2 linked regions of the Diaphorobacter ruginosibacter genome follow. The main gene of each other region encodes a partner of the protein of the gene in region 2 in a complex. Links are inferred from orthologs where the notes say so. Each region holds a gene or a part of one and is shown on either strand. Other genes may lie near its edges. The genes, in order: trxB and trxA.

Region 1 (7,467 bases), 970 kb from region 2 along the record:
TCGAGCTGGGCGCCGTGCCGTCGCACTTCTTCCGGTTCTGGCTGTGGGTCGGCACCGGCATGCAGACCAAGGAGTGGGTCTCCATCCATCGCAAGCACCACGCCAAGTGCGAGACGGAGGACGATCCCCACAGCCCGCAGACGCGCGGGCTGAACACCGTGATGTGGCGCGGTGCCGAGCTTTACCGGGCCGAGGCAAGGAATGCCGAGACGCTGAAGAAGTTTGGCCACGGCACGCCCGACGACTGGGTCGAGCGCAATGTCTATTCGCGCTTCGCATGGCAGGGCGTGGGCCTGATGCTGATCCTGGACGTGATCCTGTTCGGCGGCATCGGCCTGACCGTGTGGGCCGTGCAGATGCTGTGGATCCCGTTCTGGGCCGCCGGCGTGGTCAACGGCGTCGGGCATTTCTGGGGGTACCGCAATTTCGAGGCCGTGGACGCATCGACCAACCTGGTGCCCTGGGGCATCGTGATCGGTGGCGAGGAACTGCACAACAACCACCACACCTATCCCACATCGGCCAAGTTCTCCGTGAAGAAGTACGAGTTCGACATCGGCTGGGTCTACATCAGCGCCATGCAGAAGGTGGGCTGGGCCAAGGTGAAGAAGCTGCCTCCCAAGATGCTTCTGGGCGAGGTCAAGCCCGTCGCCGACGAGAAAACCCTGGAAGCGCTGATCGCCAACCGCTACGAAGTGATGGCAGGTTATGCGCGCGGCGTCCGCCAGGCCTGCCGCGAGGAACTGGATGCCCTCAAGGCGCGCAAGGCCGATGTGTCCGCCATGCGTGCGGCCAATCGCTGGCTGCACCGTGACTCGGAGAAGGTGCCGGCTCGCTGGCACCAGAAGCTCGCCGAAGCGCGGGCCGCGCACCCGGTGCTCGACAAGATGATCACGATGCGCGAGGAACTGCGCCAGCTGTGGCTCAATACCTCGCACTCGCGCGAGCAGCTCACCTCCGACCTGCAGGCCTGGTGCCAGCGCGCGGAAGCGAGCGGTATTGCGGCGCTGCAGGAGTTCTCGCGCAAGCTGCGCGCCGCGCGCGCCTGAACCTGCGCTGACCTCACTGGCGACGCGCGTTTGACGCGCAGCCGGAGGCGGTCCCCAAACGAGAAGCCCCGCAGGATGGTGATTCCGTCCTGCGGGGCTTTGTGCTTTTGCGGCCTGCGGTTCCGCCAGCCGGTCAGGCGGCTGTTGCCGTGGCGGTGCCCAGCAGATCGTTCACCAGAGCGTGCTGCGCAAGGGTATGCGCGCAGGCATTGGCGGCTTCCTCGCCCTTCTTCACGAAATGCTGGAAGAAGTAGTCGTGGTGATCGTCATGGTCGTGGAAATTGAGTGGCGTGAGCGCGACCGAGAACACCGGCACGCCGGTGTCGAGCTGCACGCGCATGAGTCCGTCGATCACGGCCGTGGTGACGAACTCATGGCGGTAGATGCCGCCGTTGACGATCAGTGCGCAGGCGATCACGGCGTCGAACTGGCCGGAGGCGGCCAGCTTGTGCGCCATGAGCGGAATCTCGAACGCGCCGGGCAGTTCCACGGTCTGGATGCGGGCGGCGTCTGCGCCGAGCTCGACCAGTCGGCGGATGGCCGAGTCACGCGCCTGGTGCACGATGTCGTCGTGCCAGTTGGCGCTGATGATGGCGATACGGGTCGACGATGGCACGCGGGGCACAGCGTCGGAAGGGGACAGATGTTGCAGGTCAATCTGATTCATTTGCTTCTCTTGGTTGGCAAGCGTTTCAATGAATCAGGGCGCGCGAAACGAACGCCGGCCCGCGAACGTTCGAACCAGCGAGCGCGCGCGTGCAGGCATCTGCTTCACGTTTCTCTTTCATCCGGACTGTGACCGTCGGCCCTGGCATCTCACCAGATCTGCTGACCCAAGGCCCTTGTTGCAAGGGTCTCGGCGCTCGCGGGCTGCTGGCGTCACTCTTTGCAAGGTGCGCCAGATACCGCCGGTGGGGAATTGCGCCCCGCCCTGAGAACGTGGGTGCCAATTCATGGCACCGCTGTCGATTGTAGGAGCATGTCAATGACAATGCTGGCAAGCGGGCGACAGACAGCATCGCGTTCCGTACTGTGAGCAGGGCGGCCCCGGCGAGGAATGGAGCCGCCAACAAAAAACCGCCAGAGCATTCGCTGTTGGCGGTTTCTTGCGGCAAGTCCGAAGTGCAATTACTTCAGCTTGATTTCCTTGTACTCGACGTGCTTGCGAGCCTTGGGATCGAACTTCGTGATCAACATCTTTTCAGGCATTGTCTTCTTGTTCTTTGTGGTGGTGTAGAAGTGGCCGGTACCCGCAGTGGATTCCAGCTTGATCTTTTCGCGTCCGCCTTTAGAAGCCATGGTTTTTCTCCTTTAGGTTGAGAATTTAAGCTTGGCCACGAGCGCGCATGTCTGCGAGCACGGAGTCAATACCGTTCTTGTCGATCAGGCGCAGAGCAGCGCTGGTGACGCGCAGGCGCACCCAACGGTTTTCGCTCTCGACCCAGAAACGGCGGTATTGCAGGTTAGGGAGGAAACGACGCTTGGTCTTGTTGTTGGCGTGGGAAACGTTGTTTCCCACCATGGGCTTCTTGCCCGTTACTTCACATACGCGTGCCATGAGGACAACACCTATAAGTTTTAACGGTCGCCTGCACCAGAAACCTGCCATACAAGCAGGATGTGCTGACAACCTCACCTCGCCAGTTTGATCAATGGGTGGCGGTAGCCCGATTGCCGTCCTCGGGCCACGTGGCGTGATGCCAGACGCGATCCAATATTCAGCAAAGCCAAGAATTATAGCCTGAAATCAAAATTTGCGGTTTTGCTCCCTTTCCGCGGATGGATGGGGAGCAAAAAGCAGCCGCGCGCGTACTCCGTACGCTCTTCTTGTTACTCTTCCTGCTCGAGGAAGCGCTGTGCGTCCAGCGCAGCCATGCAGCCCGTGCCCGCACTGGTGATTGCCTGGCGGTATACGTGGTCCTGCACATCGCCGGCAGCGAACACGCCGGGAACGCTGGTCTGCGTGGCGAAGCCCTTGAGGCCGCCCTGGGTGACGATGTAGCCGGTCGCATCCATTTCGAGATGGCCCTTGAAGATCTCGGTGTTGGGCGAGTGGCCGATCGCGATGAAGCAGCCCTGCAGCGTGATGTCCTCGGTGTGGCCGTCCTGGGTGCTCTTGATGCGGATGCCCGTCACGCCGCTCTTGTCGCCAAGCACTTCGTCCAGCGTGAAGTGGGTCTTGAGCTCGATCTTGCCTTCCTTGACCTTTTCCATCAGCTTGTCGACGAGGATGGGTTCGGCCTTGAACTTGTCGCGGCGGTGGACCAGGGTCACCTTGCTGGCGATGTTGCTCAAATACAACGCTTCTTCGACGGCCGTATTGCCGCCGCCGATCACGCAGACCGGTTGCTCGCGGTAGAAGAAGCCGTCACATGTGGCGCAGGCGGACACGCCCTTGCCCATGAAGGCTTCTTCGGAAGGCAGGCCCAGGTACTTGGCCGAGGCGCCGGTGGCGATGATGAGCGAGTCACAGGTGTACTCACCCGAGTCGCCCGTCAGGGTGAACGGGCGCTTGCTGAAGTCGACCTTGTTGATGTGGTCGAAGACGATCTGGGTGCGGAAGCGCTCCGCGTGCTCCAGGAAGCGCTGCATCAGTTCCGGACCCTGGACGCCCATCACGTCGGCGGGCCAGTTGTCCACTTCGGTGGTCGTCATGAGCTGGCCGCCCTGGGCGAGGCCAGTGACGAGCAGCGGATTCAGGTTGGCGCGGGCGGCATAGATGGCGGCCGTGTAGCCGGCAGGGCCGGAACCGAGAATCAGGACTTTGGCGTGAAGGGTGTTCGACATGGTTGTTGCCATTCAGTTTGCGCGCTCCATGCCACCCGGCACGGCGGGCCGGCGGCGAGGAGTGGGTTGAACAATCGGATGAAGGAGGGCGGGTGTCGCAGGCTCGCGAGGCGGCTGCGCTGCGCTCCCATGCCTCTCATTGTAGGGAGGGCGCATTAACGGAGTAAGCCAAGGTTTTTGATCTCGCCGATAGATATCGTCAACACGCGCAGGCCGCAGGCCGATGGGCATGTCAATTCTTGGCAAATGGACGGGAACAGCCGGGCGGGTGCGGCTGCCGGGCACATTCAGTCACATTCGAATGTCGTTGCAGAAGATAAATCTGGCGACAATGTGCTGTCTCCATCGCCCAACGGGGCGAGCGATGGCTGCGCCCATGGGGTAAGCTAGCCGCTTGATTCCGATATGACCTATTCCCTCAATACCTTGAATGCTTCTTCTGGTGGCAAATCGGCGCCGCGATCGTGGGCCGCGCGATTCAGCCACGAAATCGGCCTGGTAGTGGGCTTGCTGGCGCTGGTGTTCTGGCTGCTGGCTCTCGTGAGTTACAACGCGCAGGATGCCGCCTGGTCCACATCGGGCAGCGGCCGGCATGTTTCCAATTGGGTGGGGCGCTTTGGCGCCTGGCTGGCCGATTGCAGCTACTATGCGCTGGGCTTTTCTGTCTGGTGGTGCGTCGTGGCCGCCATCAAGGCCTGGATCTCATCGCTCGCCTTCTGGATGCGCGGCGGTGCGCAGCCGCAAGGCCCTGTCGGGCCCTGGGCACGTCGCTCGATGTTCTGGATGGGGCTGCTGATCCTGGTGTTGAGCAGCACGGCGCTGGAATGGTCACGCCTGTATCGCTACGACACCTTCCTGCCGGGACAGGCGGGCGGCATGCTGGGCTACACGACGGGCCAGTTCGCGATGAACTGGCTGGGCGATGCGGGCTCGGGCCTCATCGGCGTGATTCTGGTGGTGCTGGGCGCGGCCATGGTGTTCGGGTTCTCGTGGGGGCAACTGGCCGAGCGCATTGGCGGCTCCATCGATGGCCTGGTGCAGGGCAGCCGCGCCAAGCGCGAGAAGGCGCGTGACGAGGCCGCTGGTAAGCAGGCTGCACGCGAGCGCGCCGTGGTGGTGTCCGAGGAGCGCAACGAGATCGAGGAGCACCATCCACAGCCGGTGCAGATCATCGAGCCGGTGTTCACTGAACCGCAGCAGAGTACGCGCGTGGTCAAGGAGCGCCAGAAGCCGCTGTTCTCCGAGCTGCCCGACAGCAAGCTGCCGCAGGTGGACCTGCTGGACGCGGCCCAGGCGCGCCAGGAAACGGTGTCGCCGGAGACGCTGGAGATGACCAGCCGCCTGATCGAGAAGAAGCTCAAGGACTTCGGTGTGGAAGTGGCCGTCGTGGCCGCGGCACCCGGCCCGGTGATCACGCGCTACGAGATCGAGCCCGCCACGGGCGTGAAGGGCTCGCAGGTGGTGAACCTGGCCAAGGATCTGGCGCGTTCGCTGTCGCTGGTGTCGATCCGCGTGATCGAGACGATCCCGGGCAAGAACTTCATGGCGCTCGAACTGCCAAACGCCAAGCGCCAGTCGATCAAGCTTTCCGAAATCCTGGGCTCGCAGGTCTATCATGACGCCAAGAGCATGCTCACCATGGGCCTGGGCAAGGACATCGTGGGCAACCCGGTCGTAGCTGATCTCGCCAAGATGCCGCACGTGCTGGTGGCCGGTACGACGGGCTCGGGCAAGTCGGTGGGTATCAATGCGATGATCCTGTCGCTGCTCTACAAGGCCGAGGCGCGTGACGTGCGCCTGATGATGATCGACCCCAAGATGCTGGAAATGTCGGTCTACGAAGGCATTCCGCACCTGCTGTGCCCGGTGGTCACCGACATGCGCCAGGCAGCGCACGGCTTGAACTGGTGCGTGGCCGAGATGGAGCGCCGCTACAAGCTGATGAGCAAGATGGGTGTGCGCAATCTGGCGGGCTACAACGCCAAGATCGACGACGCCAAGGCGCGCGAGGAATTCATCCCCAACCCGTTCAGCCTCACGCCCGAGGAGCCGGAACCGCTGGAGCGCCTGCCCCACATCGTCGTGATCATCGACGAGCTGGCCGACCTGATGATGGTGGTGGGCAAGAAGATCGAGGAGCTGATCGCGCGCCTGGCGCAAAAGGCGCGCGCAGCGGGCATCCACCTGATCCTGGCGACGCAGCGCCCGAGCGTGGACGTGATCACCGGCCTCATCAAGGCCAACATCCCGACCCGCATCGCCTTCCAGGTGAGCAGCAAGATCGACAGCCGCACGATTCTCGACCAGATGGGGGCAGAGGCACTGCTCGGCATGGGCGACATGCTCTACATGGCCAGCGGCACGGGCCTGCCGATCCGCGTGCACGGAGCATTCGTGTCGGACGAGGAAGTACACCGTGTAGTCAGCTACCTCAAGGAGCAAGGGGAGCCCGACTACATCGAAGGCGTGCTCGAGGGTGGTACGGTCGATGGAGAGGACAGCGGCTTCGGCGGTGACGGCGAGGGCGGCAACGGGGAGAAGGACCCGATGTACGACCAGGCCGTGGAGATCGTGCTCAAGGACCGCAAGGCCAGCATCTCCTACGTGCAGCGCAAGCTGCGCATCGGCTACAACCGTTCCGCGCGCCTGCTCGAGGACATGGAGAAGGCCGGCTTGGTGAGTGCGCTCACGGCCAGCGGCCAGCGCGAAGTGCTGGTGCCCGCGCGCGGCGGCGAATGAGCGCCGGCGGGATCTCCCGCCGAGCCCGCATCCATTCGCCCATCGACCCTGGCCTTCCAAGGGAACCGCGGACGCGGTTTCCAGGTCAGAGCACACAGGAGTTCCAATCTATGATGAAACGTTTGATCGCCACAGTGTTGACGGCAGCCTGCGCACAGGTCGCCAGCGCCGATGGCCTGCAGAGCCTGGAAGGCTTCATGAAGGGCGTGGCGAGTGGCCGCTCGGAATTCACGCAGACCGTGACCTCGCCGCCCAAGGAGGGGCAGCAGCCAAGGGTGAAGACCTCGAGCGGAAGCTTCGAGTTCCGGCGCCCCGGTCTCTTCAAGTTCGTCTATCAAAAACCGTTCGAGCAGACCATCGTGGCCGACGGGAAGACCCTCTGGCTCTACGACGCCGACCTGAACCAGGTCACGCAGCGTTCGCAGGCGCAGGCGCTGGGCAGCACGCCCGCCGCGCTGCTGGCGTCGGCGCCCGACCTGTCGGCGCTGAAGGCCGACTTCAACCTGGCCTCCGCGCCGGACCAGGACGGACTGCAATGGGTCGAGGCAGCCCCCAAGGCCAAGGACGGACAGCTCAAGAGCGTGCGCGTGGGCTTCGCGGGCGACCGGTTGGCGGTGCTGGACATCATGGACAGCTTCGGCCAGCGCTCGCAGCTGAAGTTCAGCAACATGCAGGTCAATCCGCAATTGCCGGCCGATACCTTCCAGTTCAAGCCGCCTGCGGGCGCCGATGTGGTGAAGCAGTAAGCTCCCGGGCCGCAGGACGGCTGCGCTGCGCTCAGTGGTTCGCCAGGAACCTGCGAATCGCGACCAGTGCCAGCAACGGGAAGATCGCAAAGGTGGCGAACAGCCAGAGTGCCGCATGGCCGAGCACCTGGGGATCGGTACTCGCC
Region 2 (7,651 bases):
AGGTAGAGCGACTGGCGCACGCTCGCACCGAGCGCTGCCGAATGCGATGCGCCGCGCTGCTCGGCCCAGATGGGTAGCAGTGCCTGCAGCACGCCCATCAGTGCCACGTAGACGCTGATGAACACCGCCGAGCCAATCGACAGTGCGGCCAGCGCACCTTCTGAGTAGCGACCGGCCACGACCGTATCGGTTACGCCGAAGGCCATGATGGCCAGCTGCCCCGCCAGCACCGTGACGGCGTGGCGCAGGATGATGCCCCGCTCGTTCATCAGGGAGCGCGCCTGCGCAATACGACGAGCTGATCGTTCTTGTCGGTGGGGCGTGCGACGGAGCCTACCTGCTCCCACTGGTCCTTGGGCCACACTTCGCTGATCGTGGGAATGGTGGCCGCATCGGCGACGATCCATTCGCAGTGGTCCGCATTGCGCGCGTTCGCCACCTGGATCTGCCCGTAGTAGGTGAGGGCGGCCAGTTGGGCGCGGCTCAGGCCGTATCCGCCCACGCAGCCGCTCTTGTCGGTGATGAGTGCCACCACGGGGCGGATTTGCGGCGCCATGCTGCGTCCGTAGTTGAGCATGGGCAGCCAGATCGTCATGAGCAGGATCCAGCCGAGCGTCGCACCGCTGGCGGGCAGGATCAGGCTCTTCCAGATTGCGTCGCGGTTGCGCGAGGCGCGCCACCACACCAATGCGCACCAGGCAATGGTGGCGCCCAGGCCCAGGATGAAGGCGAGGAGCGAGAACGTGGGGACATAGTCGGGCGCCAGGCGAGCCACGTTGGCGGCGGGCTTGGGAGGGAAGCCCGTCTGCACGGAAATCCAGACCACCCAGATGGTGATGGCCGAGATGCTGAAGAAGATCAGCGTGAACCAGTCGATCAATGCACCGATGCTGCGGCGCAGCGTAGGCAGCGCGAAGGCGGCGAGCGCGGCCAGCGCGGGCAGGCCCAGCAGCAGGGCGCGGTCGGAGGGGCGCGAGGTGGTCATTGCGCACAGGGCCACCAGCACGAACCACAGGGGCAGCAGCAGATGGCGGTTCCATTCGCGGGTGAAGATCTGGTGGCGCCAGCGCCAGACCGTCCACAGGGCCAGCGGCCACGCGGGCCAGCAGAACCACAGGATCAGTCGGAAGTAGCTCTGGAATTCCTTGAAGCCGCCGGGAGCCACCGCGTTGAAGCGCCACAGGCCGAGAGCCCATGCGACAGCGGCTGCCAGCAGCGTGGCCATGGCCAGGATCACCGCGCTTTCGATGCGCTTGGAATGCGATGCAAGCCCCGAGTTGCCCGCGATCACGGCGCTGCCCAGCCCCAGCAGCACCGACACCGTGGGGGCCCCGCTGAGCGACAGGCCGAGCAGGCCGGCGAGGCCATAGAGCGCGGAGACATTGCGGCGATGGGGAATGCTGGAGGCGGAGAAGAACACCAGGGCCGTACAGCACAGCTGGGTGAGATAACCTGTCGTCTCGTGCGACAACTGTGCCAGCCCGAGGCTGGCGATCAGCGCCAGCAGCCCAGCGTCACCGACGGCACGGGCATAGTCGAGTGGATAGGCCTCGCCTCCGAAGGCGAAGGCGACCGGCTGCGCGCCGGGCTGCCGGGCAAGGTAGTAGACGCTGTACCAGGTGGCGGCCAGCGTCAGCGCCAGCATCGCGACAAACGGCAGGCGGGCGGCGAACTCCATCGGGATCCAGTCCGGTGCGATACGGATGGCCCAGGCGCCCAGCCAGTAGGGCAGCAATCCGTCGATGTCGGGCGCCAGCCCGGCAAGGGTCGGTGACAGCCAGGAGGTATTGCCCAGCGCCAGCTCATGCATGTAGCCGAAGGCCGTGATGTCGGAGTTGCGCCACGGGTCGCGGCCGACAAAGCCGAAGATCACGTAGGCGGCGCACAGCATCAGCAGCGCCCAGCGCGGAAGCGGACGAACGGCACTTTGGGCGACGATGGCGGGAGTGGGATAGTTCACACTGACGCGGACAGTTGTGATGGGAGGGGGACGGGAGAGGGCGGGTGCTGCGCAGGTTCACCGGTCATCGATGGACTAATGAACGACCTGGGGAGCCTCTGCAAAACCCTCGCCAATCGGCTGGACGCGGATCGGGATGAGCCGCAAGGCGTCTTTTGAAGGCAATAGCAGTAGCTATTGACGAAAAAGACAACGCTGCGGATCGCCCGAGGCCGCGTTCAGACGATGGCAGGGAGTTTTGCAGAGGTTCCCTAGACCGCCAAGTGCACAAGCATAGCGGGAAACCCGAAATAAAAAAGGCAGTACGGATGCCCGGACTGCCTTTTTGCGCGTGGCCTGCCGAACGCCGCACAATCCATGCGGCATGCGGCGGACGCAACTTACTTCGACATGGAGGTCTTACCGAAACGGTTGCGGAAACGCTCCACGCGGCCGCCCATGTTGTCCACGGACTTCTGTGTGCCGGTGTAGAACGGGTGCGATTCGCTGGAGGTATCCAGCTTGAACAGCGGGTATTCCTTGCCTTCGAACGTTTCGGTTTCCTTGGTGTTTACGCAGGAACGCGTAACGAACTTGAAGCCGTTGGACAGGTCCACGAACAGAACTTCGCGGTAGTCGGGGTGGATGCCTTCTTTCATGATCTTCCTTCAGGTCAGCTGCGGGAGCCGTGCCAGCCAGTCTGGCGTACTTTCCGCACGAAAAAGCTCTCTATTATTGCATGAAACGGCCGCGTGCCGCAATTGAGCGCGCCCCTGTAACGAAAATGCCTCGCAGGCGAGGGCGTGCGAGGCATTTTTTCCCGTTCGCACGGGTCGGGCCGTGCCGGCCGAAGCGGCGTATCAGCCGCCGCGGCGCATCATGTCGAAGAATTCCACGTTGGTCTTCGTGGCCTTCATGTTCTTGATCATGAGTTCCATGGACTCGATCTCGTCCATGTTGTACATGAACTGGCGCAGGATGCGGGTCTTCTGCAGGATCTCGGGAGCCAGCAGCAGTTCCTCGCGACGCGTGCCGCTCTTGTTCATCTCGATGGCCGGGAACACGCGCTTCTCGTAGAGGCGGCGGTTCAGGTGGATTTCACAGTTGCCGGTGCCCTTGAACTCTTCGAAGATCACTTCGTCCATGCGGCTGCCGGTGTCGACCAGGGCGGTGGCGATGATGGTCAGCGAACCACCTTCCTCCACTTTGCGCGCCGCGCCGAAGAAGCGCTTGGGGCGCTGCAGTGCGTTGGCGTCCACACCGCCCGAGAGCACCTTGCCGGAGGAGGGGACGACGTTGTTGTAGGCGCGGGCCAGGCGGGTGATCGAGTCCAGCAGGATCACCACGTCCTTCTTCAGCTCGACCAGGCGCTTGGCGCGCTCGATCACCATCTCGGCGACGTGCACATGGCGTGCGGCAGGCTCGTCGAAGGTGGAGGCGATGATCTCGCCCTTCACCGTACGCTGCATTTCGGTCACTTCCTCGGGGCGCTCGTCAACGAGCAGGACCATGAGGTGGACGTCGGGATTGTTGGCGGTGATGGCATGCGCAATGTGCTGCATCATCACCGTCTTGCCGCTCTTCGGAGGCGCGACGATCAGCGCGCGCTGGCCGCGGCCGATGGGGGCGATGATGTCGATGATGCGGCCGGTGATGTTCTCTTCGGCCTTGATGTCGCGCTCGAGGCGCATCTGTTCCTTGGGGAACAGCGGCGTCAGGTTTTCGAACAGCACCTTGTGCTTGTTCTGCTCCGGAGGGCCGCCATTCACGCTGTCGAGCTTGGTGAGCGCGAAGTAGCGTTCGCCGTCCTTGGGCGTGCGGACCTCGCCCTCGATCATGTCGCCGGTGTGCAGGTTGAAGCGGCGCACCTGGCTCGGGGAGATGTAGATGTCGTCCGTGCTGGCCGTGTAGCTGGTGTCCGGGCTGCGCAGGAAGCCGAAACCGTCGGGCAGGATTTCCAGGACGCCATCGGCAAACACCTGTTCGCCTGCCTTTGCGCGCTTCTTGATGATGGCGAACATCAGCTCCTGCTTGCGCATGCGGCCGACGTTTTCGATCTCAAGCTCTTCAGCCTGCTTGAGGACTTCAGACACATGCAGTGCCTTGAGTTCGTTTAAGTGCATGGGGTGACTCCTGAACGGAGTGATGAAGAATACGAAATGCCTGGGGGAGCTTTAGCTGTCTGCCGTGCGGGCCGGATAGGCGCTTGGCGAGCTGGTGATCGGGATTTCAGTCGCCAGCTTTTGCAACGTGGCGAATCGATCAGCAGAGATTATGACAGGATTTTGGACAAGCGCGTCACCGCGTTGCGAACGCTTTCATCCTTGAGATGTGCGGACTCGAGTGGAAACGCGTTCCCGAGCCTTGAAATGAGGGCTCTTTGCAAGGGGCACCTTCGCTGCTCTGAACGCGGAAGCAATGAGCACGCCGTATGAAACGGGCAGGGCGCATGCGAGAGCCGCCGCGCAAGGGCCGCCCCGCGGCGCTGGCGGCGTCCCCCTTCCCGAACTGCGCAGCAGTTCGAGAGAAGGGGGAAGGCGCAAAGCGCCTCAGGGGGATGCTCTTAAATCTCTTGGTCGATGAAGGCCGTCAGCTGGGCCTTGCTGAGCGCGCCGACCTTTGTGGCTGCCAGTTCGCCATTCTTGAACAGCATGAGCGTGGGAATGCCGCGAATGCCGAACTTGGCGGGAATTTCACGGTTCTCGTCCACATTCATCTTGGCGATGGTGAGCTTGCCCTGGTAGGTGGTAGCCACTTCATCCAGAATGGGTGCAATCATCTTGCAGGGACCGCACCACTCGGCCCAGTAGTCCACCAGCACCGCACCGCCGTCCTTGAGGACGTCGGCTTCGAAGCTGCTGTCCGAAATGTGTTTGATGAGATCGTTTGCCATGGGCTTTCCTTGATTACAGCTATTGAATATGGCCGGTACGTTTACAGTGGAATAATTGTGACAGAAACTGATTCCCCGCATCACGGTATGGCCGCAGAAAACAATGCTATGACAGTAATAGCTAGAAGCAATTTGGTGACTGTCGGCTGGAGGCGGGTGCTGGAGGCTGTGGCGCGTGCCGCCGGCGAACGGGGCATCCATCCGGCCAGCGTCGTGGTGCTGGTTCCCTATGCGCACCTGATGGCGCAGGCGCGCGCGCAGTGGGCGGCCCTTTATCCCGACGGATTCATGCCCCGCTTCGAGACCACCCGTAACTGGGCAACCGCGCTGGGCGGAGAGCCGACGGGTGGCAATGGCCTTCGCCTGGATGTAGGGTGTGATGCGCTGACCGGGCGTTCGTTGCTCGAAGCTGCGGGGCTCGAGGCGCACGCCGATGCCATGCTCAGCCTGATGCTTGAGATGGCGCAGCAATTGGCCCCACTGGTCGCGGCGATTCAGCCTGTGGAGCGCGACGCCTGGGCACAGCGTGCTCGCGAGCAGATCGCCGCGCCGCTTGCCGGGGAGGCGCTGCAACTTGAGGCCGCCGCGGCACGCGTGGCGCTTGAATGGGTCCTGGCCTCCGAGCCCGAGACCGACGTGCTGTTCGGTGAAGGTGTGCGCGATGCCGTACCGATGCTGGTGGTGCTGCAGGGTTTTCACATCGATCCGCTGGGCGCGGCGCTGCTCGCACATTGGCAGACCGCTGGATTGTCGATATCGCTGCCCGAGGCTTTTTTGTCGGACGACGACGCGTTCGGGGAGGGTGAATCAAACCTGCCGTCGGATACCGCCTCGGCCGAGGAGTGGGGGGCAGCATCGCACATCGCCATGCATCAAGCGCTCGATGCCGAGGATGAAGCGCAGCGGGCTGCGGCATGCGTCATGCAGCACCTGGCTGAAGGGCGCCTGCCCGTTGCACTGGCAGCGACCGACCGCGCGCTCACGCGGCGCGTGGCAGCGCTCCTCGAGGGCGCGGGGGTGCAGGTGAAGGATGAAAGCGGCTGGACCATGTCCACCACGCGGGCGGCCGCGCAGATCATGGCAATCCTCCGCGCGGCTGCCTGGCAAGCGTCGTCCGACGATGTCATTGACTGGCTCAAGCATCTGCCGTCGCAAGCGGTGCCGTTGCTGCCGCAGCTTGAGCGCTGGCTGCGGAGCCTGGGGGTGCGCCAATGGAGCCGCGCGCGCAGGTACGAGCCCCGATCGCAGCCGGAATTGCATGCGTTGATCGAGCAGGCCGAGGCCTGGAGGGCCGAGCTCAAAGGCGCGCGGCCGCTGGCCGGATGGCTGGCGGTGCTGCGTGAGCAGTTGCGGCACACGGGCATCTGGGATTCCATGAGCGAGGATGCGGCGGGTGCCAAGGTGCTTGCGGAATTGCGCCTGCCCGAGGGACTCGAGGCAGATCTTGAGTCTCTGGGCGGATCGCAGCGCAGCATGAATCTGGCGCAGTTCAGCAAATGGGCCAACGAAGTGCTGGAAGCCGGCCGGTTCCGACCCGATTCGTCGCCCGACGCCCCTGTCATCGTGCTGCCCATGCCGCAGTTGCTGGCCAGACCCTTCGCCGCGCTGGTCTTGCCCGGCTGCGATGAAAAGCGCATGCTGGCCGCGCCCGAGCCTCCCGGGCCGTGGACCCGTGCACAGCGCGAAGCGCTGGGCCTGCCGACGCGCGAGGAGTTCGAGCAGGCGCAGCGCGGCGCATGGCGCCAGGCGGTGCGTGTGCCCCGCGTCGATATTCTCTGGCGCACCAGCGATGAGGGCGGCGAGCCGTTGCTGGCCAGCCCCCTGGTGCTTGCCCTGGCACTCGACATGGGCGGGGCGCAGGGGGGCCACGATGTCCGCGTGCCCCGTGATGTGGCCCTGAATCCCACGGAGCGGCCCATGCCCGAGGCCACGCAGTTCCCGGTGTTGAAACTCTCTTCGTCGGCCTATTCCGACCTGCGGCATTGTCCCTATCGCTTCTACGCACTGCGCCAGTTGCGGCTGCAGGAATCCGAGGAGCTTGACGCCGAAGTGGACAAGCGCGACTTCGGCACCTGGCTGCATGCGACGCTGCAGTTCTTCCATATTGCGCTGGCAGAAAATCCGACGGACGACCTTGCTCGGCGCATCGCATTGATGGACGAGAGCGCGGCCAGGGCCACGCGCGAGCAACACCTGGATGAAGGGGACTTCCTTCCGTTTTTCGCGGGGTGGCCCGCGCTGCGCAACGGCTACCTGCACTGGCTCGCGAAGCACGAGGGTGAAGGGGCACGTTTCAGCATGGCGGAGCATGAGGCGCAGCAACCGCTTGGCGACCTGACGCTGGTCGGCAAACTGGATCGGATCGACATCTCGCGTACCGATGCCCCGGGCCCTGCCGTGCGCATGGTGATCGACTACAAGACCGAGAACGAGCAGAGTACGCGCAGGCGCATTCACGCGGGCTCCGAGGATCTGCAGCTCGCGTTCTATGCGGCCCTGCTTCAGGACGACGTGCTGCGTGCGGCCTATGTGAATGTCGGTGAGCGCGGGGAGACCCGTTCCTTCGAGCAGGAGGATGTGGTGCAGTTGCGGGACGAGCTTCTGGAAGGCATCCGGCACGACGTGCAGCGCATTGCAGAGGGTGCGCCGATGCAGGCACTGGGCGAGGGCGCTGTATGCGGATACTGCGCTGCGCGCGGCCTGTGCCGCAAGGATTTCTGGAGGTAGAGGTGCATCCCCCTGAGTCGCTTGGCGCCTTCCCCCTTCTCTCGAACTGCTGCGCAGGCCGGGAAGGGGGATGCAGCCCTCGCTGCGGGGCG

Evidence for each region.
Region 1: the proteins of trxA (region 2) and trxB are in contact, whole or in part, in a crystal structure (PDB 1F6M), measured with the Escherichia coli proteins. The link is inferred for Diaphorobacter ruginosibacter from one-to-one orthologs.

The regions. Positions count from the first base shown.
Region 1 is NZ_CP060714.1:948,772-956,238, forward strand. The notes cover bases 1,859-4,615. They hold trxB (thioredoxin-disulfide reductase), read right to left. Parts: upstream 3,837-4,615; coding sequence 2,880-3,836; downstream 1,859-2,879. Other genes in these bases: rpmG (50S ribosomal protein L33), read right to left, coding at 2,178-2,348; rpmB (50S ribosomal protein L28), read right to left, coding at 2,374-2,607; H9K76_RS04300 (DNA translocase FtsK), read left to right, coding at 4,242-4,615. Also shown: H9K76_RS04275 (DesA family fatty acid desaturase), read left to right, coding at 1-1,049; H9K76_RS04280 (6,7-dimethyl-8-ribityllumazine synthase), read right to left, coding at 1,183-1,716; more of H9K76_RS04300, read left to right, coding at 4,616-6,575; outer membrane lipoprotein periplasmic chaperone LolA, read left to right, coding at 6,689-7,321; H9K76_RS04310 (MFS transporter), read right to left, coding at 7,353-7,467.
Region 2 is NZ_CP060714.1:1,915,758-1,923,408, forward strand. The notes cover bases 3,168-6,108. They hold trxA (thioredoxin TrxA), read right to left. Parts: upstream 4,833-6,108; coding sequence 4,503-4,832; downstream 3,168-4,502. Other genes in these bases: rho (transcription termination factor Rho), read right to left, coding at 3,168-4,062; H9K76_RS08770 (PD-(D/E)XK nuclease family protein), read left to right, coding at 4,941-6,108. Outside these bases: H9K76_RS08745 (MATE family efflux transporter), read right to left, coding at 1-269; H9K76_RS08750 (hypothetical protein), read right to left, coding at 269-1,960; H9K76_RS08755 (type B 50S ribosomal protein L31), read right to left, coding at 2,341-2,598; more of rho, read right to left, coding at 2,800-3,167; more of H9K76_RS08770, read left to right, coding at 6,109-7,559. UniProt on the Escherichia coli protein: Participates in various redox reactions through the reversible oxidation of its active center dithiol to a disulfide and catalyzes dithiol-disulfide exchange reactions.